Regions from separate parts of the Paenarthrobacter sp. NPDC090517 genome, predicted to be linked through region 3. Evidence: riboswitches for the same ligand, from Rfam matches in the RefSeq annotation. Region 3 holds a riboswitch; each other region holds the start of a gene.
The links. A riboswitch is a leader RNA that binds a small molecule or an ion and turns the genes downstream of it on or off. The one in region 3 is predicted to bind thiamine pyrophosphate.
Positions count from the first base shown of each region.

Region 1 (7,933 bases), 950 kb from region 3:
GAAGTTACGGCCCAGCTTGGCTGCCACGGCACCCAGGGTTCCTGAACCAGCGAAGAAATCAAGGCACCAGTCGCCCTCGCGGCTTGATGCGGAGACAATTCTGCGAACCAGGCCTTCCGGTTTTTGAGTGGGGTATCCGGTCTTTTCGCGGCCCGTGGGCGAGACGATGGTGTGCCACCAAACGTCCGTGGGCAGCTTGCCGAGCTCGCGTTTGGCTGGAGTGACCAAGCCAGGAGCCATATACGGTTCCCGGTCCACTTCGGCGTTGTCGAAGTGATACTTGGTGGGGTTCTTGACGTACACCAGAATGTTGTCGTGCTTGGTGGGCCAGCGGTTCTTCGCACGGGCGCCGTAGTCGTAGGCCCAGATGATCTCGTTCAGGAAGCATTCCCTGCCGAAGATCGAGTCCAGCATCACCTTGGCGTAGTGGACTTCCCGGTAGTCCAAATGCAGGTACAGGGTGCCGTCGTCGGCCAGAAGTCGCCAGGCTTCCACGAGCTTGGGTTCCAGGAAGGACCAGTAGTCACTGAAAGCGTCGTCGTAGCTGTGCAGGGCGCCCTTGATGGTGTCGTAGGAGCGGCCCTTAAAGCCGACGCGGTCGCCGTCGCCGTCCGCGTTGCGGACCATGCGGGTTTCCTGGCGGCGTTGGACCCTGCCCGTGTTGAAGGGCGGGTCCACGTAAATGAGTGTGAAGGCGCCGTCCGGCAGCGTAGGGAGGAATTCCGCGTTGTCCGCGTGCACCACCAAGTTGCCGCCGTCCGGCGCCCAAACAGATTCAGTCATTGAGGTTTTTAGGCCTCGGTGCTGCCGGACTGGGCAGCTGCGGTCTCACCGGACACCACTTCGCCGTTGCGACGACGAGTGCGGGTCCGACGCGTACGTGACGGCTTCTCCGCATTGTCCGCGGTGGCGGTGCGGGTCTCCGAGGCGCCGGCAGCGGGGGCTGCCTCGCCATCAGAAGTACGACGGCGGCGCGTACGGTTGCGGCCGCTCTCACCCTTGGATTCACTGGACTCGGCGTCATTGGACCTGCCGGAGCGGCCACGGCCGCCGTCGCGCTTGCTGTCTCGTCCGCCATCGCGGCCTGAACCGCCGGAGCGGCCGTTCTTCTTACCGGTCTCGCCCAGGTCTTCCAAGACTTCAGCGTCGACGCCGGCGAGGACGCGCTTGTTGCGCGGCAGACGGCCCTTGGTGCCCTCGGGGATGTCGAGATCGGAGTAGAGGTGCGGCGAGGAGGAGTACGTTTCTACGGGCTCGGGAACGCTGAGTCCCAGGGCCTTGTTGATCAGGCCCCAGCGAGGCATGTCGTCCCAGTCAACAAACGTGACGGCCGTGCCCTTGTTTCCTGCGCGGCCTGTGCGGCCAACACGGTGAAGATAGATCTTTTCGTCTTCGACGCACTGGTAGTTGATGACATGGGTGACATCATCGACGTCGATGCCGCGGGCTGCGACGTCGGTGGCCACCAGGACATCAACCTTGTTGTTGCGGAACGCGCGGAGCGCCTGCTCGCGGGCACCCTGGCCAAGGTCGCCGTGAATGGCTGCAGCTGCGAAGCCGCGGTCAACGAGTTCCTCGGCAACCTTCGCCGCGGTCCGCTTGGTCTTGGTGAAGATGATGGTGCGGCCACGTCCGCGGGCCTGCAGGATGCGGGCCACAACCTCGGTCTTGTCCATGCTGTGTGCACGGTAGATGAGCTGGCGGATGTCGCGCTTGGTGAGGCCTTCATCGTTCGGGTCAGCCGCCCGGATGTGGGTGGGCTGGGTCATGTAGCGGCGGGCCATTGCGATGACGGGGCCGGGCATCGTCGCCGAGAAGAGAAGCGTCTGCCGAACGGCGGGGGTGCCGGCGATCAGCGTCTCGACGTCGGGGAGGAAGCCGAGGTCCAGCATTTCGTCGGCTTCGTCAAGGATGACCATCTTGACGTTTTTGAGGCTCAGGTGCTTCTGCTTGTACAGATCGATCAAGCGGCCGGGTGTGCCGACTACGATTTCGACGCCCTTCTGCAGGGCATCAACCTGCGGCTCGTACGCGCGGCCACCATAGATGGTGGCGATGCGGGCATTGCGCTTGCGCGAAGCGGTCTGGAGATCGTTGGCAACCTGCACGGCGAGTTCACGCGTGGGGACGATGACCAGGGCCTGGGGTGCGCCTGGGACAGCAAGCTTTTCGTATCCGGCGTCGTCGCGGCCGGCTACGCGCTGGAGGGCGGGAATGCCGAATCCCAAGGTCTTTCCGGTACCCGTCTTAGCCTGGCCAATGATGTCGTGGCCGCTCAGGGCGACCGGCAGGGTCATTGCCTGGATGGGGAAGGGGTGCGTGATCCCGGCGTCAGCCAAGGACTCAACGATGTCGGGGCGGACGTTGAAGTCTGCGAACGACTTTTCTTCGATCTCGTGGGGCGTCTCATCCGAGATGATCGTTTCCTCGGGTTCGATTGATTCGGTTCCGGTGGAGTCCGTCAGGACTTCGTGGGTATGCAATTCACTCACAGGGAGTTTCCTTATTCATTTGGGCATTGGCGCTGCATGCTCAACGGCGGCGGCGGAGCCGTACCGGAGCACGAACGGGCGCGCAAGCAAGTCCAGTGGAAGCCGATCGCGGGCTATCTAAGTACTGGCACTGGTGACCAGTTGGTACATCTCAAGATCGCGTAGGGGCGGGCTTGTTGAGTTCAAAAATTAACTGAATCAACGACCGGGCATCCATTACTACAAGCCCAGTCTATCCTCTGGGGGCCGGAAAGCCCGGATCGCCGGATGAACGGCTTCAGGGCAGCAACTGGAACCTGATCTCACGGCTGGCGATATCAGCCTTCAGCAGGCGGACCCGAACCTTGGTTCCGGACTCCATCTCTCCGTCGCACCGGGCCGTAACAGCGGGGTCTGCGATTTGCACGACGCCAAAGGGTCCGTTGCCGTTTCCATTGCCATTCCCGTTTCCCCTGGCGGCTCCGTTGGAGGGCTTGGACCCGGAAATGACCACGGCCTCGAATTCCTGGCCGATATGGTTGGCCACGAGCGCCGCTTCCACGGTGTCCAGTGCCGCGCGCTCGAGGCGTCCGGCCAACTGATCCGAGGCTGCCATGATCTCTGGCAACGAGGGGAGGGCTTCACGCGCCCACGCCGGGATCTCGTGGTTATTGCTGAGGGCTTCGCAAATCACCAGGACAAAACGATCGATGAGGCGTCGCAAGGGTGCTGTGGTGTGGGCATAGGGAGCGCCGATGGCTGCTTGGATCACATTGGCGGGAACATCGCCGTCAAAGGGCGTGTAACCTGCACCACGGAACAACGTGCCGGCCGAATGCAGGATGGCCAGCTGTTTGGGATCGGATGCGTCCAGTGTCCGCAGGTATTCGCCGTAGCTGACTTGTCCGTCCCAGGGTTTGGCGAGGGCAGTGGTCTGCCGCTTGAAATGCAGCAGCGACCGGTCATCAGGTGCAGGCATGGTGCGCAGGATGCCCACTTTTCCGTCGAGCATCATCTGAGCGGCGGCCATGCCTGTCATGAGGGAGATCTGCGCGTTCCAGTCCTCAACCGGCAGGGAGGGTGCCGCGGCGATTCTGTACCCGCCGCCGTCGGTCGCTTGGACTATTTCCTGCTCCGGCATGTTGAGGCTTGCGCCGCCCCGCTGCCGCTCGAGTTCGACGCGCTTTAGTCCCACTTCTTTGAGGAGTTGAAGAACGGGAGGGGCGGTACCGTCGTCGATCTGCTGTTGGGCGCCCTTGTAGCTTAGTTTGGCCCTGCTGCGCACTGTCGCACGGGCAACGGTGACGGCCAAAACTTCAGCTTCCGCGTCCAGGTCAAAATCCCAGACGAAAGCACTGCAGTCCTGCTCGGCCAGCAGGCTTCCCGCGTTCTCACTGATGACCTCCGGATGCAGTGGGATCCGGCCGTCAGGAGCGTAGAATGTTTGCCCGCGTTGACGCGTTTCGGCATCAAGTGCGCCGCCTGGCGCCACAAAGGACGGCACATCGGCGATGGCATAGAGGACCTTGTATCCGTCACCGGCCCGTTCAATGAACAGAGCCTGGTCCAGATCGGTGGACGTCGCGGGGTCGATGGTCACAAAAGGAATGTCCCGCAGGTCCTGGGCGGGCAACTCAAGGGCCTTCACCGCTTCCTGTGCCTCTTCCACAGCTTCTGCCGGGTACTCGCCAGGGAGTTCCAGCTCTGTCCTCAGGGCAGCAAGGGCCGCGGCGAGCTGGTCCGACGAGTCGTCGACGTTGGGCGCAATCCGATGATGTGACACGAAAATCAGGTTAGCCCGAAATGGGCCGATAGTCTTGGATCATGGGCACTTCCCCGGACCGCGCAGCCTATGCCGGGCAACTCTCAGCGGAGTTGCTCGGAGCCATGGCGTATGGCGAACTGTCCGCCTTTGGGCGGCTCGCGCTGGATTCCCGCCACGCACCCACGCTTCACGACAGGTCTGTGCTCGCGAAGATCGCAGTCGGGGCCTACGGAAACTTTGCCCTCCTCAATGACCGCCTGTCGGAGATGGGCCTGGACCCCGAACATGCGATGCTGCCGTTTCAGCGCTCCTTCGATCACTTCCACGAGCGCACCAAGCCGGGGGACTGGTTCGAATCCGTGATGAAGGCCTATGTCATCGATACCGTGTCATCAGATTTCTATAGGGCTGTCTCGATGTTCCTCGACCCGACAACGCAGCACTTCGTTGAGCGCGTCGCTTCCCCCGATCAGGCAACGGACGTCCTCCGCGTCCTGCTCAGGCGGGCCTTGGCAGATGACCCGCGCCTCGCTTCCCGATTGGCGCTGTGGGGCCGCCGCCTGGTGGGGGAAGCGTTGACGCAGGCGCAGCGCGTGGGCATGGAACATCCCTTGCTGGGGCCAATGCTGAAAAGCGGCGGGGACGCGCGTGCTGCGGTGAAAAGGCTTACGACGGAGCTCGCTGATAAGCATGCCCGCCGGATGATTGGCCTCGGCCTGACCGCCTAGCCCGCGGATCGCGCGGTACCTCCGACTTCCCTAGACGGTATCCAAAGCTTCCAGCAGCGACTTGGCCGCCGCCGTCGGGTCCGTTGCCGCTGTGATGGCCCGGACCACCACGATCCGGCTGGCACCCGCTTTCACAACCTGTTCAACGTTGCTGAGGTCGATGCCGCCAATGGCGAACCACGGGAGGGTCACACCGTCGGCTGAACGCTTGACCGCTTCTGCGGCATATGTGACCAGATCCAAACCGACAGCAGCGCGGCCGGGTTTGGTGGGTGTTGCCCACACTGGGCCCACGCAAAAATAGTCCAGTCCCAAGGGCCCTCGGGAAGTGGCCACAGCTGCATCGATTTGTTCTGTTGTGTGGGTGGAGAGTCCTATGCCGGTGGCGTTCGGCAGGAGTGTCCGGGCGGCCGTCAGGGGCAGGTCCTTTTGCCCGATGTGGAACACGGGAGCCCCGGAAATGCTGGCAACATCGGCCCGGTCGTTGACCGCCCAAAGCCGTCCGTGACGTTGTGCGACGCTCCGCAGGACGGCCAACATCTCCAGTTCCTCGGCAGCTTCCAGGGTCTTGTCGCGGAGTTGGATGATGTCCACGCCGCCTTCGAAAGCGGCGTCCACAAAGTCCTCAAAATCGCCCTGCTCCTTGCGGGCATCTGTGCACAGGTAGAGGCGGGCGGAGGCAAGAGCGTCAGGCTGAGTCATGGGAACCAGAGTAGTTCCTCTAAACTGGGCTCGTACTGCGGGAGCCGCGACATTCGTCATATGACTGTCCGGCTGAGAGGGCTTCAGCGCCGACCGCTTGACCTGATCCGGCTAGTACCGGCGTAGGGAAGGAAACAAATGGCAGATCCCCGCCATACCCCTCTTCATGCAGACGTTGCCGTCATTGGTGCCGGCGTCATAGGCCTCGGCATCGCTCACGAAGCCCGACGATTGGGCCGTTCAGTTGCGCTGATCGACCCCACGCCCGCTTCCGGCGCGTCCTTCGCAGCGGCCGGCATGCTTGCACCCGTCAGCGAACTCCATTACCAGGAAGAAGATCTTCTTGACCTAATGCTTGAGTCTTCCCAGCTGTGGCCCTCTTTTGTGGACGGACTGCATCGAGGCTCAGAGGACAGCGGATACCGCACGACGCCGACCCTCGCCGTGGGTGCCGACGCAGCCGACCGCCGGGCGCTTGCTGACCTAAGGTCGGTCCAGCTTGCCGCCGGCTTGGGAGTCGAACCTCTCGCTCTGCGGGACGCGAGGCAACGGGAGCCGCTCCTCAGTCCGCAGATCTCCTGCGCTTTTGACATTCCTGCCGACCACCAAGTCGATCCGAGAAGACTCGCGGCATGCCTCTTGGCAGGACTCGCAGCCCATTCGCCAGATGACAGTTCCTGGGTATCGGGAGCCGAGGACGGATTCGCCGTTGCTTCCAGGGCGCACGGTTTGCTGTGGGAAGGCGGGCGGGTCGCAGGAGTGGAGCTTGAATCAGGAGTCTATGTGCTCGCCGGAGAGACCGTGGTGGCCAACGGGCTGGGCGCGTCCAGGTTGTCCGGTCTCCCTGATGGTCTGAGCCTTCCGGTAAGGCCGGTCTATGGTGACATCCTCCGGCTCCGCGTCCCCGATCACCTGCGCCCCTTGGTCACATCAACGATTCGCGGAATGGTTCGTGGAGTACCTGTCTACATCGTGCCCCGGGACGACGGAACTGTGGTGATAGGAGCGACGCAACGCGAAGACGGGTTGTCAGCCTCTTCCAACGCGGTCTCGGCGGGTGGCGTTTACCAATTGCTGAGGGACGCCCAAGTATTGGTCCCCGCAGTGGCTGAACTGGAACTCCTTGAAGCAACCGCCCGCGCCCGGCCCGGAACTCCGGACAACGCCCCGCTGCTCGGGCGGGTCGGTGCTTCCAACGCCGACATCGAGGGCCTGGTGATCGCCACGGGATTCTTCCGCCACGGAGTCCTCCTGACTCCCGTGGCCGCCAAGATCGTGGGGGAACTCATGGTTAGTGGCTCAGCGGACCCCCGATGGGTCCCCTTTATGCCCCATCGTTTCGAGAGCAACGCCCCTGTTGCCCGAGCACTCACACCAGCAGGACGAACCACCACCAAGGAAACAGCATGAACATTAAAGTGAACGGAACCGACCACGCAGTCTCTGACGAAGCATCCGTCAGTACCCTCGTCACAGCCGTCACCGGTCGCGCCTTGGACGCCCGCGGACAAGCGGCCGACGGCGGCAAGCTGGGAGTCGCTGTCGCACGCAATTCCGAGGTAGTGCCACGCAGCCAATGGTCCGTGACAGCGCTCGCCGACGGAGACGAACTCGAACTCGTAACAGCAGTCCAGGGAGGCTAATCATGACAACAGCAAACGTTGACGTCCGCACCGACGCTCTGGTGATCGACGGCGTCGAATTTGGTTCCCGCCTCATCATGGGTACTGGAGGCGCGCCGAGCCTCGATGGCTTGGGATCAGCGCTCCTGGCTTCGGGAACCGAACTCACCACAGTGGCGATGCGCCGCTATTCGCCCGCCGAAACGGGCTCCCTGTTCCAACTGCTGGTGGACCATAACATCCGCGTGCTGCCCAATACTGCTGGTTGTTTCACGGCCAAGGACGCCGTGATGACTGCCGAGCTTGCTCGGGAAGCACTTGAGACCGATTGGGTGAAGCTGGAAGTCATCGCGGACGAACACACACTCCTTCCCGACGCCGTGGAACTGGTGGATGCAACGGAGCAGTTGGTGAACCGCGGCTTCAAGGTATTCGCCTACACCAATGACGATCCCGTACTGGCGCTCAGGCTCGAGAATCTGGGTGCAACAGCCGTCATGCCCTTGGGTTCGCCCATCGGGACCGGCCTTGGCATCCTCAATCCGCACAACATTGAGCTCATTGTGTCCCGGGCCTCCGTGCCCGTGGTGCTCGATGCGGGGATCGGCACAGCCTCCGATGCTGCCCTCGCCATGGAATTGGGTT
Region 1 is NZ_JBIVXN010000001.1:883,168-891,100, reverse strand. Features, by position in the region: gene ACIQTW_RS04070 (DNA-methyltransferase) at 1-783, opposite strand, end outside; gene ACIQTW_RS04065 (DEAD/DEAH box helicase) at 792-2,492, opposite strand; gene ACIQTW_RS04060 (RNB domain-containing ribonuclease) at 2,770-4,254, opposite strand; gene ACIQTW_RS04055 (ferritin-like fold-containing protein) at 4,296-4,964, shown strand; gene thiE (thiamine phosphate synthase) at 4,995-5,666, opposite strand; TPP riboswitch at 5,694-5,812, shown strand; gene thiO (glycine oxidase ThiO) at 5,805-7,076, shown strand; gene thiS (sulfur carrier protein ThiS) at 7,073-7,309, shown strand; gene ACIQTW_RS04035 (thiazole synthase) at 7,312-7,933, shown strand, end outside.
Region 1: linked by a shared signal. The riboswitch ahead of thiO (glycine oxidase ThiO) and the one ahead of ACIQTW_RS08525 (ECF transporter S component) in region 3 are both predicted to bind thiamine pyrophosphate.

Region 2 (7,933 bases), 1.4 Mb from region 3:
TGACATGGTCCTTGAATCCAACCGCGACCTCGTCCTCCGCCGCATGGTGGAGTGCCTCGGCCGGGACCGCACCAAGCACCAGGTGGCTGAAGTGACGTCGCTGGGCTTGGTTCAGATGACGCGCAAGCGCATGGGAACCGGCCTTCTTGAGGTCTTCGGTGAGCAGTGCGAGCACTGCGCCGGCCGGGGTGTCGTCACGCACGACGAGCCCGTTGAACACCGTCGCGCCAACGTGGTGGCTGCTGAACATCACCGCCCGCACACGGAAGCGCAGCAGCCTGCTGCGCGGACCGAACGCAAACGCCGCCGCGGTAAGGGCGGGGGACCGGCCATTGCCGAAGCTCCCGCGCAGGTCCACACGACCACGTCCGCCCCGGTTACAGCATCCACCACGGCTGAACCGCAGGATCCTGCCCGGATAGCCAAAGCCGAGGCAACCAGGGCCGCCCTGGCGACAATTGCCGCTGCAGCTCACGCCGCACACCTGCACGACGACGAAGTTCACCGTGCAGAGGAGGAAGCCCGGGCGGCGGGCCGGCACGAACCAGACGTAAGCCCTGCATCCGGCACCTCCACTGGTAGTGAAGCCGCTACCGGCGAAGCACGGGCTTCAGCCCGCGATGCTGCAAGCAGGGAAGCAGCAGTCCAGGAAGCAAGATCTACTCCCGTCCTGCGCTTTGGTGGGGAAGAAGTTGCCCTGCCGTTCGTTGAGCACCACGAGGAACCGCAGGCAGCCAAGCCTGCCATGAGCCTGGATCTCCTGGCCGAAGCGTTTTCGCACCTCGGCGCAGCCCCGGCACCTGAGGAAGAAGCCGCGCCTGTTTCAGCCCCGAAGGCTGCTGCTTCTCCGGCACGGACTGCTGAGGAAGATCCCGAGGCTGCTTCAGCCTCGCGTGGACGTCGCGGTCGCCGTAACCGGAGTGCGAGCAGGGCCCAGGGAGCGGCCAATGAAACCAGTGTCGAGCACCATGACGTAACGGCATCGGCCACCCGGGGTTCGGCCCATGAGGCTAAGGCGACTGTGGAGCCGGCCAAAAAGGCGCCAAAGGATGAGCCCATCATCCTAGGCGTTGGAGTTCCTGCTTCCGAGCTCTAAGTTCCGGCGAACAAGTTGAAAAGGACCCTGCGCTATCTGCCACTCGGCGGGTAGTGCGGGGTCCTTTTGCATCCGGGCTGCAATCCACGCATGGGCTGCGTTCAGAGTCACATCCGGGCGTCGCCGTGGCCCGGTTCCCGCGCCGCGTTGCTTCCCGGCTACGCTTGGGGACTGACACGGGGTGCCGGGCGTTGGGCCGGGCTGAGATCCAAACCCGTTGAACCTGTCCGGTTAGCACCGGCGAAGGGATGTCCTCATGACTGCATCATCATATTCATCGGTGTACCCCCTCGACGCTTCGGCTTCGGGCCGTCCAACCCCACGCGTTCTGAGCATTGCCGGCTCGGACCCTTCAGGTGGCGCCGGAATCCAAGCGGACCTGAAGAGCATCGCCGCGTTCGGCGGGTACGGCATGGCTGCCATTACGGCTCTCACCGCGCAAAACACCAGGGGGGTCAGTGCCGTCCACGTCCCTCCCGCGCACTTCCTGCGTCAGCAGCTGGACGCCATTAGCGGTGACATCACCATTGACGCCGTGAAGATCGGAATGCTCGGCGACGCAGCCGTCATCGAAGAGGTCCGGAGCTGGCTCGAAGAGGTGCGTCCCGTCGTCGTGGTCCTTGATCCGGTGATGGTGGCCACCAGTGGTGACCGACTGCTCCGGGAGTCTGCTGAGACGGCATTGCGTTCGCTGATCCCTTCGGCCCACCTCATTACGCCGAACATTCCTGAACTGGCCATGTTGCTGGGGGAGCCGGAGGCAACAGACTGGGCTTCGGCGCTGGACCAGGGCAAGCGGTTGGCGGCGGAGTACGGAAACACGGTCCTGGTCAAGGGCGGACACCTGCCAGGGCCGGAGTGCCCCGATGCGCTGGTAAACACCAGCGGGCTATTGTCCCAGGATGTGATCGAAGTTGCGGGTCCCAAGCTTGCAACGCGGAACAGCCACGGTACCGGGTGCTCCCTGTCTTCCGCCTTGGCCACAGTCCAGGCACGAACTGGTGATTGGGAAGTTTCACTGCGGGAAGTCAAGCCGTGGTTGCTAGGGGCATTGATGGCCTCTGACACCCTGCACGTGGGTCAAGGCAACGGGCCCGTGGACCACTTCCACCACTTCCAGCAGGCATCCAAGCCGGGCGCTTTCGCTGCGGCGATGTGGAATGAAGCCGTCCCCGAACTCGAAGCGATTTACGGACTCCCGTTTATTCAAGGACTTCAATCCGGCGAACTGCCCGAACGTGACTTCAGTTACTACCTTGCCCAGGACGCCATCTATCTCAATGGGTATTCGAGGGTCCTGGCACGTGCGGGCGCCTTGGCCCCCACGGAGGAAGAACAACTGTTCTGGGCAAAGGCATCACAGCAGTGCCTGGAGGTTGAATCGGAGTTGCACAGGAACTGGTTGAGCACGCGGGAGGCCTCCACGGCAACCGGACCGGTCACCAAGTCCTACGTTGACCATTTACTGGCAACATCCGCTGCCGGCAGCTATGCCGTAGTGCTGGCGGCGATCCTGCCCTGCTACTGGTTGTATGCGGAGGTGGGTCAGCAGCTGCATGCGGCATACGTAAACGCCGGTGCGCCTGCGGACCACGCATATGCGGACTGGTTGAAGACCTACGCCGACGAGGATTTCGCTGAGGCCACACGGAAAGCGATCAACTTCACTGATGCTGCGGCCGTCGCGGCTTCCGGCATGGAGCGGGCTGCCATGATGGATGCTTTCACGCAGTCCTGCCGCTACGAGACGGCGTTCTTCGATGCTCCGAGGCTGTTTGCGCAGGTTTCGTCCACCCGCGTTCAGTAGCTTTCCACGCTCGTATTTGAGGCCGATAGCGGCGACACGTCCGCGCGTCGCTGGCTGGATCGCGTTAATCTCGCCCAAACCCTGTAGGCTGTATGGGCACGGTGCCGGGAGAGTCCGTTACAACTGGTGATGCAAGTCACGAGGTAGCCTCCGGACCCGGCCTCATTTGCAGCTGAAGGTCAAACTAGCGTAATCTTGATCTTCGGTGCTTACGCCAACACTTGGGTTATGCCCCTTGGAATTGTTCATGGGATGACTCGCGGACTTCGATCAGAAGTCCACGGCGTTGAGGCACAGCGCGAACCAGGGCTGATTCCGGTTCAAGGTTCCGCACGCAAATTTTGTAATAAACGTCGAGAGAAGTGAGTACCCAAGTGGTGTACGCGATTGTCCGCGCAGGCGGCCGCCAAGAAAAAGTTTCCGTTGGAGACTACGTAACGCTGAACCGCGTCCCCGGTGGAGCCGGTAGCACGCTTGAGCTGCCCGCATTGCTCCTGGTTGACGGCGAGAAGGTCACCTCCGCAGCTGCGGAACTGGCCAACGTCAAGGTCACGGCTGAGATCCTCGAGGACCTCCGTGGTCCGAAGATCGTCATCCAGAAGTTCAAGAACAAGACCGGCTACCGGAAGCGTCAGGGTCACCGTCAGGAACTGACCAAGATCAAGATCACCAGCATCGCGTAACTTTCGTTACCCGCTGTTCAGGTTTTTCAGTTTCCCCAGAAATTTAGAGGCAGGCATTTCACATGGCACACAAAAAAGGCGCGAGTTCCACTCGCAACGGTCGTGACTCCAACGCTCAGTACCTGGGCGTCAAGCGTTTCGGTGGTCAGGTAGTTTCCGCTGGCGAGATCATCGTTCGCCAGCGTGGAACCCACTTCCACCCCGGTGCAGGCGTCGGTCGCGGTGGCGACGACACCCTGTTCGCACTGCAGGCCGGTGCGGTTGAGTTTGGTACTCGCCGCGGCCGTCGCGTAGTGAACATTGTTGCTGCTGCAGCTGCAGAGTAACTACAAGTTCTGAACCGGTGGAGCGGGCCAAACGGCCCGCTCCACCGTTCTTTTAACCGCATTACAATCGACTAGGGCGCTTTAGCGCACTGGTTTTTGCAACAACGCTGGCAACAGCAACAAGCGCTGTAAGACAGCAACTGAGGAGATTCACGTGGCGAGCTTTGTAGACCGGGTAGTCCTGCACGTATCCGGCGGAACCGGCGGCCACGGCTGTGTCTCTGTCAAGCGGGAAAAGTTCAAGCCGCTCGGCGGCCCCGACGGCGGCAACGGCGGCAACGGCGGAGATGTCATCCTGCGCGTATCCGCCCAGACCACAACCCTGCTTGATTACCACCACGCTCCCCACCGCCACGCCACCAACGGTGGCCCCGGCATGGGTGACTGGCGTGGCGGCAAGAACGGTGAAACCCTGATTCTTCCCGTGCCCGATGGCACCGTGGTCAAGACCAAGGACGGCGACGTTCTGGCCGACCTCGTTGGCGAGGGTGCTGAGTACATTGCAGCTGCCGGCGGCCAGGGCGGCCTCGGCAACGCATCCCTTTCATCGCAGAAGCGTCGGGCTCCGGGCTTTGCCCTGCTTGGTATCGAAGGTGAATCCAGCGATATCGTCCTGGAACTGAAGTCCATCGCAGATATCGCCCTGGTTGGTTTCCCTTCTGCCGGTAAGTCGAGCCTCATTGCAGCCATGTCTGCTGCCCGGCCCAAGATTGCCGACTACCCGTTTACTACCCTCATTCCCAACCTCGGCGTGGTGCAGGCCGGCGATGTCCGCTTCACTATCGCCGACGTTCCCGGCCTGATCGAGGGCGCCAGCGAAGGCAAGGGCCTGGGCCACAACTTCCTGCGTCACGTAGAGCGTTGCGCTGCACTGGTTCACGTCCTTGATTGCGGAACCCTCGAATCTGACCGGGATCCTCTTTCCGACCTCGCCATCATCGAGGCCGAACTGGAGAAGTACGCCGTAGACATGAGCTACGCCGGTGTTGACGGCGAAGTTGTGCCCCTTAACGAGCGGCCCAAGCTGGTAGTCCTCAACAAGGTTGATCTTCCCGATGGCAAGGACATGGCCGAGTTCGTCCGTCCGGACCTCGAAGCCCGTGGCTACCGCGTTTTTGAAGTGTCGGCAACCAGCCACGAAGGTTTGCGTCAGCTCGGCTTTGCCATGGCTGAGATTGTCCAGGCAGCTCGTGACGCCGTTCAGGCCACGCCTCCCAAGGTGGCTGCTCCCGTGCTCCGGCCGCGTGCCGTCAACGAGTCCGGCTTCAAGATCCGCCGCGAGGAGAAAAACCTCGAGCCACTGTTCCGCGTCCTGGGCGAAAAGCCCGTGCGCTGGGTCAAGCAAACTGACTTCACCAACGAGGAAGCCATTGGCTACCTCGCCGACCGCCTTGCCAAGCTCGGTGTTGAAACCGAGCTCTTCAAGGTTGGCGCCAAGCCCGGCGACACCGTGGTCATCGGTGAAGACGATGGCGTGGTGTTCGATTGGGAGCCCACCATGATGGCCGGCGCCGAACTCCTGGCGACGCCCCGCGGTACCGACATTCGCGTTGCGGACATCGGCGACCGCCCCACGCGTTCACAAAAGCGTGACGAGCAGATCGAGCGCCGCGAAGCGAAGGCCGCCGCGAGGGCTGAGCTTGAAGCTGAACGCAAGGCTGGCATCTGGACTGAATCAGTCAGTGGTCGCCGTGCCCAGGCAGTGAAGGAAAGCCACTTGGATTCCGGTGATGACGACTAGGACTTTCGACGCTCCGGACATAGCTGAAGGACTTGAGCGCCAGGCCCTTGCCACCGCCAAGCGGATTGTTGTCAAAGTGGGGTCGTCCTCACTGACCAGCATCAAGGGGGGCATCTCCGAAAAGTCCCTCACCGGACTGGTCAATGCCCTTGCTGAGAAGCGCAATGCCGGGACGGAAATCATTTTGGTGTCTTCGGGTGCCATCGCTGCGGGACTTGCCCCCTTGGGGCTCGCCAAGCGCCCCAAGGACCTGGCCACCCAGCAGGCTGCCGCCAGCGTAGGACAGGGACTCCTGATGGCACGGTATACCCAGGCTTTCAGCGCCCACGGTGTAACTGTCAGCCAGGTCCTGTTGACCGCCGATGACCTGATGCGCCGGACGCAGCACACAAATGCCTTCCGTGCCCTGGACAGGCTGTTAAACCTTGGCGTCGTTCCGGTAGTTAATGAGAACGACACCGTGGCCACACATGAAATCCGCTTCGGTGACAACGATCGCCTCGCTGCCTTGGTAGCGCACTTGGTGCGCGCAGATGCGCTAGTGCTGTTGTCCGACGTCGACGCCCTCTACGACGGTCCGCCGTCCCAGGGCGCGCAACGCATTCCGCTGGTCCGTGGTCCGCAGGACCTCGAGGACGTGACCATCGGCAAGGCAGGTAAGGCCGGTGTCGGAACCGGCGGAATGATGACCAAGGTGGAAGCAGCGTCCATTGCTGCCGGCTCGGGTATACATGCCCTGGTCACGTCCACGGCCAATGCTGCGGCGGCTTTGGCGGGCGAGGACGTTGGAACGTGGTTTGCCGTGAACGGCAATCGCAAGCCGGTCCGACTCCTCTGGCTGGCACACTTGGCCACCGTTCAAGGCCGTTTAATACTCGACGACGGCGCAGTGAAGGCCGTGCGCGACCGGCACAGGTCACTCCTGCCCGCAGGCATTTCGGACATCAGCGGTGATTTCGAAGCAGGAGATCCTGTTGAGATGGTTGCCCATGACGGAACGGTGCTGGCACGCGGCTTGGTGAACTACTCTTCGGAGGAACTCCCGCGCATGTTGGGCCGTACAACGCAGGAACTTGGCCAAGCCATGGGCCGCGGCTATGACCGCGAAGTTGTTCATGTTGACGACCTGGTGCTCCTGAGGGCGCCGCGCTCATCTAAACTTGGAGCATGACTGAAGCGCTGACCCCTGACGCCCCTGTGATCTCCGACGTATCCGGTACCGCCGGCCAGACGCCGGAGAACCCTGCGTCAGGCGTCCCGTTGTCACCGGAAGACGTCCAGGCGGCCGTTCATGCCATCGCGGACCGTTCCCGTAAAGCAGCCCGCCGTATGGGACAGGCCAACCGTGCATGGAAGGACCGTGCGTTGCGTGCCATCGGCACTGCCTTGGTGGAGAACCGGAAGCATGTGTTGGAGGCCAACGCCAAGGATGTAGCCGTGGGCCGCGCCAACGGTACGTCAGCGGCTTTGTTGGACCGTTTGACCCTGACTCCTGCCCGCATAGACGGTTTGGTTGCTGCCTTGGAGAACCTGGCAGGTTTGCCCGACCCCGTGGGAAACGTGGTCCGTGGACAGACGCTGCCCAATGGACTGCGCTTGCGCCAAGTGAACGTCCCCATGGGTGTTGTCGCTGCCATTTATGAGGCCCGTCCGAACGTTACGGTGGATATCGCAGGCCTGGCATTGAAGAGCGGGAACGCAGTAATCCTCAGGGGAGGCTCCGCCGCTGCGAACACCAACGAGGCACTGGTTCAGATCCTTCGCGAAGCGCTGGATTCAGTCGGCCTGCCCGCGGATGCCGTGCAGACTGTGGACCAGTATGGTCGCGAAGGAGCCAACGTACTGATGCGCGCCCGCGGCCGGGTGGATGTCCTGATTCCCCGCGGTGGACGGGATCTCATCCAGACTGTTGTGACCAACTCCGCTGTACCCGTCATCGAAACCGGCGAAGGCAATGTCCATATCTTCATTGACGAGTCCGCGAATGAAGAGATGGCCGTGGAAATCCTCCTCAACGCCAAAACGCAACGCCCCAGCGTCTGCAACACAGTTGAAACCCTGCTGGTGCACTCCGGCGCCACTGTGCTGCCTGCTGTTGCCAAAGCACTGCGTTCAGCCGGCGTCACCCTCCACGTTGATGAGCGTATCGCTTCTGCCTTGGGCAAGGACGTTGAAACCGTTCCCGCCGACGATGACGATTGGGCCACCGAATACATGGACCTTGATCTCGCGGTTGCCATGGTGGACAGCCTGGATGAAGCGGTCAACCACATCCGCACC
Region 2 is NZ_JBIVXN010000001.1:455,423-463,355, reverse strand. Features, by position in the region: gene ACIQTW_RS02115 (Rne/Rng family ribonuclease) at 1-1,096, shown strand, start outside; TPP riboswitch at 1,264-1,362, shown strand; gene thiD (bifunctional hydroxymethylpyrimidine kinase/phosphomethylpyrimidine kinase) at 1,353-2,903, shown strand; gene rplU (50S ribosomal protein L21) at 3,278-3,586, shown strand; gene rpmA (50S ribosomal protein L27) at 3,649-3,912, shown strand; gene obgE (GTPase ObgE) at 4,067-5,653, shown strand; gene proB (glutamate 5-kinase) at 5,643-6,824, shown strand; gene ACIQTW_RS02085 (glutamate-5-semialdehyde dehydrogenase) at 6,821-7,933, shown strand, end outside.
Region 2: linked by a shared signal. The riboswitch ahead of thiD (bifunctional hydroxymethylpyrimidine kinase/phosphomethylpyrimidine kinase) and the one ahead of ACIQTW_RS08525 (ECF transporter S component) in region 3 are both predicted to bind thiamine pyrophosphate.

Region 3 (7,933 bases):
AGCCGTCGTCGTGAGTTCCGAAACCATCCGCGTCCGCGACGGTGAAGCTGTGTCCGTTGAGATTATCGAGACCGATCGGGGTCCGGTCATCTCGGAAACGCCCGACGGCGGCGCCATCAGTTTGCGCTTCCCGGCCAGGGTTGAGGGACGCTTGGGGTTCGAGGCCCTCCTGCCGCTGCTGCGGAGCCGGAACGTCTCCGAGGTGGAGGCTGCCTTCGACGCCTGGGTTGAGCCCGTCAACAGTGTGGTGGCCGCGGACGTTCACGGATCTGTGCGGCATTTCCTTGCCGGGCTGGTCCCGCAGCGCAATCCGGCTAACCGGCGCCTTCCCGCTCCGGCCTTCTCCGCTCGTCATGACTGGGAGGGCCAGTACGTGATCCTGCCTCGTGCTGAGGTCCAGCAGTTCGCCGTGAGCGCAAACGACCGTGCGGCAGGCGGCGGTGATCAAGTGGCCATGGAGTTTGCACCTGCGCATCGTGCCCGGCGCATCCGGGAATTGCTGGAACTGGCTCCCGGGCCTTTGTCCGTAGACAATATGCGGGCCATCCACACGGACACGCTACTGGGTCCATGGCCTTTGTTCCGATCGGTGCTCTCCGGCCTGGACCCCGGGGATCTGTCCAAGGAGGCTAAGGAGTTGCGGACCCTTTTGTTGGACTGGGATGGCCTCATGGAGGCCGGCAGCCATCACGCCGCCGTATTCGCCGCGTGGCGTGGTGCCCTGGTCCAACGCTTGGCGCACCATTCCGCGCTTTCGCCCTTGAACGAGCCCACAGGCTACTCACCCTTGTTCGGACCGTGGTTGTCAGTGGCCTCGCGCATCGGTTTTGCCCTTGAGACCCTGCTGGTTCGTGGCTCCGAGCTTGGCATCAGCGTTGGAGTGGAATCTGCCGCGGCACTTGAAGACGCAGCATTGGAGGAATCCATGCTGAATGGTGCAGCTTGGGGCGACCGGCACAAGCTCCTGCCGGTTCATGTCCTCCCTGGCCCGCTAGGATCATCGGCACCCACTGCCCACCTCAGTGGAGATACCGGGTGCGTCCTATGCACCGAGAGCCTCCCCGGCGTCGAAGACCGAAGTTTCCGCGGACCCGTAGCCCGCTACGTTTGGGACCTGGCCGATCGGCGGAACAGCCGCTGGATCGTGCCATTCGGCGCATCCGGCATGCCCGGTCACGAGCACTTCGCCGATCAACTCCCGCTCTGGACGGCCGGGGAACTCGCCCCGGTGGTCACTGACTGGTCGCTTCTGGCCAAAGACACTGCTTAGCAATGTCACCCTGGCCAAGGCCGCCCCTGACTCATTCCCGTTCCCGCATCAGCCCCGGACATCAGCCCTGTCATTAGCCCGAAGGAAACCATGACCACCACCACCCAGGACTTCTCCGTCCGCACCACCGTCTACTCCGAAGACCTCGAAGGATGGGGTGCGCTCCGGATTGTTCCGTTGGTTCCCAGCGAGGACATCGACCTCATCTTCGAATGGGTTACCCAGCCCCGTGCAAAGTTCTGGGGAATGACAGAGAACTCCCGCGAAGAAGTCCTGGAGATCTACGAGTTCCTGGACTCGCTGGAAACCCATCACGCGTTCCTGGCCACCCTTGACGGGGAGCCGTTGGCACTCTTCCAGACGTACGAGCCCCTGCACGATCCCGTCGGCGAGGCCTACCCCGCGCGCGAGGAAGACATCGGGATGCATCTGCTGCTGGCCCCGGCCACGCGCCCCATTCCGCATTTCACCCCGCGGCTGGGCACGTCGTTGATCAAGTACATGTTCTCCCTGCCGGGCAAGGACCGGATTGTGGTGGAGCCGGACTCCCGAAATGCCAAGGCCCTTCGTCGTCTGGAAGCGACGTGCTTCGACCTGGGACCCATTATTCAATTGGCGGAGAAGGAGGCCCAGTTGGGGTTCCTTACGAGGGCAGGCTTCGATGAGATACAGGAGCAGCAAGCCAGGTAGCTGCAGCGCACAAGCGAAGTGCCGCCGGCGCCCCCAACAGGCCGGCGGCACGCTTGGCGCCCGACTCGCCAGCGCATGAAAACGCTAGCGCCAGACGAAACTCCAGGTTCCCGCACCGACGGCCGCCAGCACTGCGCCGGCTGCGATGAACAGACCGCCGAGGAGCACCCACACGTCCAGCAGTGAATACGTTGATTCGCGTGCCCATGACCGTTGCCCGCCGCCGAAGCCGCGCGCTTCCATGGTCACCGCCAGCCGCGATGCCCGCCGAACCGCCTGAACCAACAGACCGAAACTCTGGCCGAGCGTGGCTTTCAACCGCTGGAAGGGACTGCCTTGGGAACCGACTCCACGGGCCCGGCGGGCCATCCCGATGGTTTGCCATTCTTCCGCCATGAGCCCCACAAGCCGCATCGCCGCCAAGGATCCGAGGACAAAGCGGTGCGGCAGCTTGGCCTTCTGTGCCAGCGCATCGGCCAAGTCAGTGGGATCCGTACAGGTCATCAGCAGGATCGCCGGCAACGCGATCGCCAAACCGCGCAGCATGAAACCTAACCCCAGCTCCAGGGAACCTTCGCTGATGGACCAGAGTCCGACGTCGAGCAATACAGCGCCGCTGTCCGCCGCCACTATTGCGGTGCTCCAGCCGCCGATCGCGGCCGCAATGATCAGGGGCCAGGCCCGCTGCCACAAAAGCCTGATGGTGAGGCCTGCAAGCGGGAAGAGAGCCAGTTCCGCAAGGAGCGCGGTTGACGCAGAGACCCAATCGATGGACAACGCCAGCACCAGGGAAATCAGGAACACCGACACGAACTTAGCCAAAGGGTTGGCTTGGGTGAGCAGGGCATGGTTGCCGCGGATGTTCAGGGCATCCCTCACGCTGCACCCGCTTCCTGATGCGTCGCTCTGCCCTGCGTCATGGGGCCGAGCCGTAGTTCCGCCCCGCCGAGTACAGCGCTGAACTCCTGATCGTGAGTCACCGAGACCACCGCGGTCCCTGCATCCAGCAGTTCGGAAAGGAACGACGCCAGTTCGGCCCAGGTATTCGCGTCCTGTCCAAACGTGGGCTCATCCAGCACCAGGACTTTGGGGTGCGCAGCCAGCACCGTGGCCACCGAAAGCCGCCGCTTCTCGCCTCCGGACAACGTATACGGATTAGCGTCCACAAGATGTGTGAGCCGCAACCGTTCCAGCAACTCCTCCACGCGCTCCTCGCCGTGGCCCAGGTGCTTTGGGCCAAACATCAACTCGTCCAGCACATTGCCCGTGACGAACTGGTGCTCAGGCTCCTGGAATACCGTCCCGATCCGAGAGATCAGCCGGTCTGCTTTCCACTTGAACGGATCAATGCCAGCCCCCTCGGAAAGCTCGACGGCGGCGCTCACTTTGCCGTCCACCGGCGCCAAAAGGCCGGCCAACGTGAGCGCGAACGTGGACTTGCCCGCACCGTTGGGGCCTGTAATGGTCAGTGCTTGTCCTGCCCGGACCTGTGCAGTGATGCCCGTTTGCACCGGTAGGGGCGGGATGGTTTTGAAGCCTTTGCGCCGCGGCTTTTCACGGGAAACAGCAAGGTCCTGGGCTGCGAGGAGAAGCTGCGCGGTGTCGGGTTGATTGCGCCGCCGCCGGGTTGCCGGAACGTATCCCGGTACCCAGACGCCAGCCGACATGAGCATGGCGCGGGCCTCGGAAAGGACTTGGTCCGGAGGACCGTCCAAGAGAACGCCGCCCGTGGCCTGCCCGGCCGCCGTGCTGGACCCTGCGGCCGTGCTGGACCCTGCGGCCGATCCCGGCTGCAGGACCACAATCCTGTCCACCAGGTCTTTCCATACGGACACGCGGTGTTCTACCACAACAAGCGTGGCGCCAGTCTTGTCAAGGCATCGCGCAACAGCATCACGGACCTCGAGCACCCCCGCCGGATCCAGGTTGGCTGTTGGTTCGTCCAACAGGATCAGCCCGGGCCGCATCGCCAAAATTCCTGCAAGCGCAAGGCGCTGCTTCTGGCCGCCCGAGAGCGCCGCCGTCGGGTGATCCAACGCCAGACCGCCACCGGCAGCGGTGCGCAACCCGACGTCGTCGAGCGCTTCATGGACGCGGGACCAAATCTCCTCACGGGGCACGGCAAGGTTCTCGGCACCGAAGGCAACGTCGTCGCCAACCCTCGACAAAACCACCTGCGTCTCGGGGTCCTGCTGCATCAGTCCCGCGCGTCCACGCTGCTCGCGGGGCGCGACGCCGTCCATCAGCAGGGAGCCGGTCTCGTCCGAGTCGTCTTCCTCATCCCCCAGCACCCCGGCGAGGGCATGAAGGAGCGTGGATTTGCCGGCACCCGAAGGTCCCAGCAGCAGTACCCGCTCCCCCGGTTCGATCCGAAGGTCGAGGCCCTGAATGGCGGCTTGGGCCCGGCCGGCATGCCGCCAACCCCAGCCCTCGGCTGAGATGGCGGCAGGCCTTACCGTGCCGCTTTGCGTGGCCGACATCAGCTGAAGACGGGCTCCGAAGCGGCCTTGCGCGAGGCGAAGGAGCTCAGCACGCCGGTCTTGGCCAGGCCGCGTGTCGCCACCCAGGAGAGTGCGCCCGCGATGATTGCGCCGGAAATTGTGGTGAAGGTGATGTAGGCCAGCTTGTCCACGGCTTCATAGGCGATGTTCCAACCCCACGGGAGGAAGGAGTCGTTCAGACCGCAGAAGAGGCCCGCGCCCGCACCGGCGAGGAGGGCGGTTGGCAGGTTGAACTTCTTGTAACGGAAGGCGGCAAAAATGAGTTCGGCGCCCAGGCCTTGCAGAACGCCGGAGATGAGAACGGTTGTGCCGTACTGCGAACCCATGATGAGCTCACCCGTGGCAGCAACAGTTTCACAGAACAGGGCCGCGCCCGGCTTGCGGATAATGAGCATGCCCAGGACCGCGGGGATCATCCAACCACCGGCAATCAGGCCGGTGAGCGGCGGATACGTCGCGTTCATGGGGATGGATACCAGTGCGGCGCCCTGGGACCAGGCCCAGAAAATCACGCCGCCCGCGATGGCGATCAGAGCCGCCACAACGATGTCTACAACACGCCAGTTATAACTGGTCTTCTTCACGTTTACCGTGGTCATTTTCTGCCTCCTGAGGTTACAGGAGGGGAAAGTGCTCCCCGGAATCCCGGCTGGCCTGCGCCATCCGGATCCGGACACTCTGAGAAGCTCGACTCCCTTGCGCCGGTACTAACCGGATCAGGTTCGAGGGTCTGCGGCTGTCCGCACTCTCAGCGCCCTCGCGTCTCCTGCATTTCTGCAGAGTCCGACGGCGGCGCTCCCCTGTCGTTATCAAATCTGCCCTGATGGGCTGGTTCAGTTTACACCTGAGTCCGGGGCGGGTGTTGGTCTGTTGCCGGCATGCGGTCACAATCGGCAGTGGTAAGTGTGTTCCGAGGCTTGCCGGGGTGCGTTGCGAGGCCCGCTCTGCACCCATCCCCCACGCCTTTCCCTGCACACCAGGCCTCACAACGAGACGGGGGAGCTGAGAGAATGAACCAGCAGAATCCACCGCGGCAAAGGGGCACCTTCATGACTGACCTTCCCCAGCAAGACCTCTCCCTTCCTACAGAAGTGCCCCATCCGCGCCTAGCTGCAAGCGTCATCCTGCTCCGTGACGCACCCGGCGGGCTCGAAGCTTTTGTCCAGCACAGAGTTAGCACCATGGACTTCGCTGCGGGCATGGTGGTCTTTCCCGGGGGCAGGGTGGATGGCGCGGATGAGTCCGGGTGGGACTACCCGGCAGAACTCCTCCGAAGCCATGCCATTGACTGGCAGCTGAGCTCGATTTGCATTGACACGGGCGAAGCAACAAAGAACGCCGGAACGGTGCTTACCGCCGCAATCCGTGAAGTCAGGGAGGAAGCCGGGCTCAGCATCGAACCCGGGGACCTGCGCCCATGGGCCAACTGGATCACGCCGACAGATATGCCCAAGCGATTCGACACCTACTTTTACGTTGCCAAGCCCTCCCCCGGCGCCGAACCCCAGCACCAGACCACGGAGGCCTGGCAATCACTGTGGATGCCGGTTGCGGACATTCTTGCTGCGGAGGCTGCCGGCACGCTGAAACTCATGCCGCCCACGTATTACCTGCTCAAAGAAATCGCCGGGTTCGCCACCGTGGATGCGGTTTGGTGCGCCGAGCACGATGTTGTTCCGGTCCTGGCACCCGTTGGTTCCATGGCGGCGTTCCTCAAGGAGCGGGAAAACCGCCGCTAACGCTTGAGACGAGCCGGAGCCAGCTAGGCTGGGGGCATGAACCTCTTCTTCAAGCTGATCGGTGCCGGAGTAAGCCTCGGAGCAGGCTTCGTAGGTACCAAACTCGTCAACAAAGGGTGGGAAAAGGCCACGGGCAACAAGCCACCCCTGGGCAACGACGACATGGAATCGAGCCTTCGCTCTGCCCTGACGTTCGCACTGATCTCAGCCTTCGTCAGCACTCTCATCCAAGTCCTGGCGAGCAGGGGTACGCAGCGCGCCATTGCGCGCTTCGCCAAGACCCACGACATCATCTAGGCCTCCGAAACCGCATACAACGCCGGGATACCCATGACGGGTACCCCGGCGTTCGCTGTTTCGGCTGCTGCTAGCGCTCGCTCTCGGGCTCTTGCCCCGCAGCTGCGCGCTGCACCACCGCTTCAAGTTCATCCTTGGTGAGCATTTCGCGGTGTCCGTGCTTGGTGCGGTAGGCGGAGCGGCCCACCATGTGAGCGGATACCGGGGCCGTCAGGAGCTGGAAAATCCACGCCACCAATAGAACCGGCCATACCCACCAGGTCCGCATCTGGAGGCCGATCGCAGCCAGCATAAGGAACAATCCCAGAACCTGCGGCTTGGTGGCCGCGTGCATGCGGCTCATGAGGTCCGGAAATCTCAACAAGCCGATAGCAGCGCCGAGTGACATCAGTGCACCCACCACCAGGAACACCGCCGTGACGGCGTCGATCACAGCATCAACGCCCGTGGCATCAGGATTCATTGCTCTGTTCCCTCCGCTCGGCCACGAACCGGGCTACCGTCACCGAGCCAATGAACCCGATCACCGCGAGGGCCACCAACAACATCAGGTTGTTCAGGTGCTTGTTCATTGCCATATCGATTGCCAGGGCGGCACCCAGGATCGCCAGCAACACATCCGATGCGAGCACCCTATCCAGCAGGGACGGGCCAATCGCAATCCGGACAATGGCTCCTGCCGCGGCGAGGCTAAGGATCACAGCCGTTGCCACGAGAACGAATTCCTTCATAGCGTTGCCCCTTCCCTTCCCGGACGCTGTTCTGCATTGAGGGCTTCAACCTCTTCGCGCGTGCCCATGATGCGGATCAATCTCGCCTCAATGACTTGGGTTTCCAGGCGGATCTCGTCGATGTCCGCTTCCTCATAAATGTTGAGGGCGTGCAGGTACAGCGTGGACGTTGAGCGGTCAACTTCCACCACCAGGGAGCCCGGGATCAACGAGATGACGTGTCCGGTGGCTGTCACCATCAGGTCTGAGTGGCTCCGCAAGGGAACGGCGACGACGGCGCTACGCACCGTGGGTCCTTTGGCTACAGCCAGGTACAGAACCAGGAAGCTCGCTGCCACCACTTTGCCGAGGAACATCAGAGCGAAGGGGATAGCGCGCAAAATGTTGAACCTGCCACTGAGCTCCACGGGCGGGAGGTAGAACAGCTTGGCCACCAGCACAGCGATCAGGGCACCGAAGAGCAGGTTGCCCGGGCTGAAGTCCCGCCATAGCGCGCCCCACACGATGGCCAACCAGATGAGGAGCGGCAACTCCGTGCGGAAGGAAATGGGTTTGCGGCTCATTTGGCATCACCCGACTGTGCCTCACCTGAGGGTGCTTTTACCGGCTGCGGTTCGTCTGTTTGTGCCAGCGGTGGCACCTCAACGGAATCTCCCAAGACCGAGTGGATGTACGCCGAGCGGTCCAGCATGATGCCGGCGGAAC
Region 3 is NZ_JBIVXN010000001.1:1,829,095-1,837,027, forward strand. Features, by position in the region: gene ACIQTW_RS08505 (penicillin acylase family protein) at 1-1,270, shown strand, start outside; gene ACIQTW_RS08510 (GNAT family N-acetyltransferase) at 1,361-1,960, shown strand; gene ACIQTW_RS08515 (energy-coupling factor transporter transmembrane component T family protein) at 2,045-2,839, opposite strand; gene ACIQTW_RS08520 (ABC transporter ATP-binding protein) at 2,836-4,440, opposite strand; gene ACIQTW_RS08525 (ECF transporter S component) at 4,440-5,060, opposite strand; TPP riboswitch at 5,137-5,273, opposite strand; gene ACIQTW_RS08530 (NUDIX hydrolase) at 5,511-6,200, shown strand; gene ACIQTW_RS08535 (DUF4235 domain-containing protein) at 6,237-6,497, shown strand; gene mnhG (monovalent cation/H(+) antiporter subunit G) at 6,568-6,960, opposite strand; gene ACIQTW_RS08545 (monovalent cation/H+ antiporter complex subunit F) at 6,950-7,228, opposite strand; gene ACIQTW_RS08550 (Na+/H+ antiporter subunit E) at 7,225-7,791, opposite strand; gene ACIQTW_RS08555 (Na+/H+ antiporter subunit D) at 7,788-7,933, opposite strand, start outside.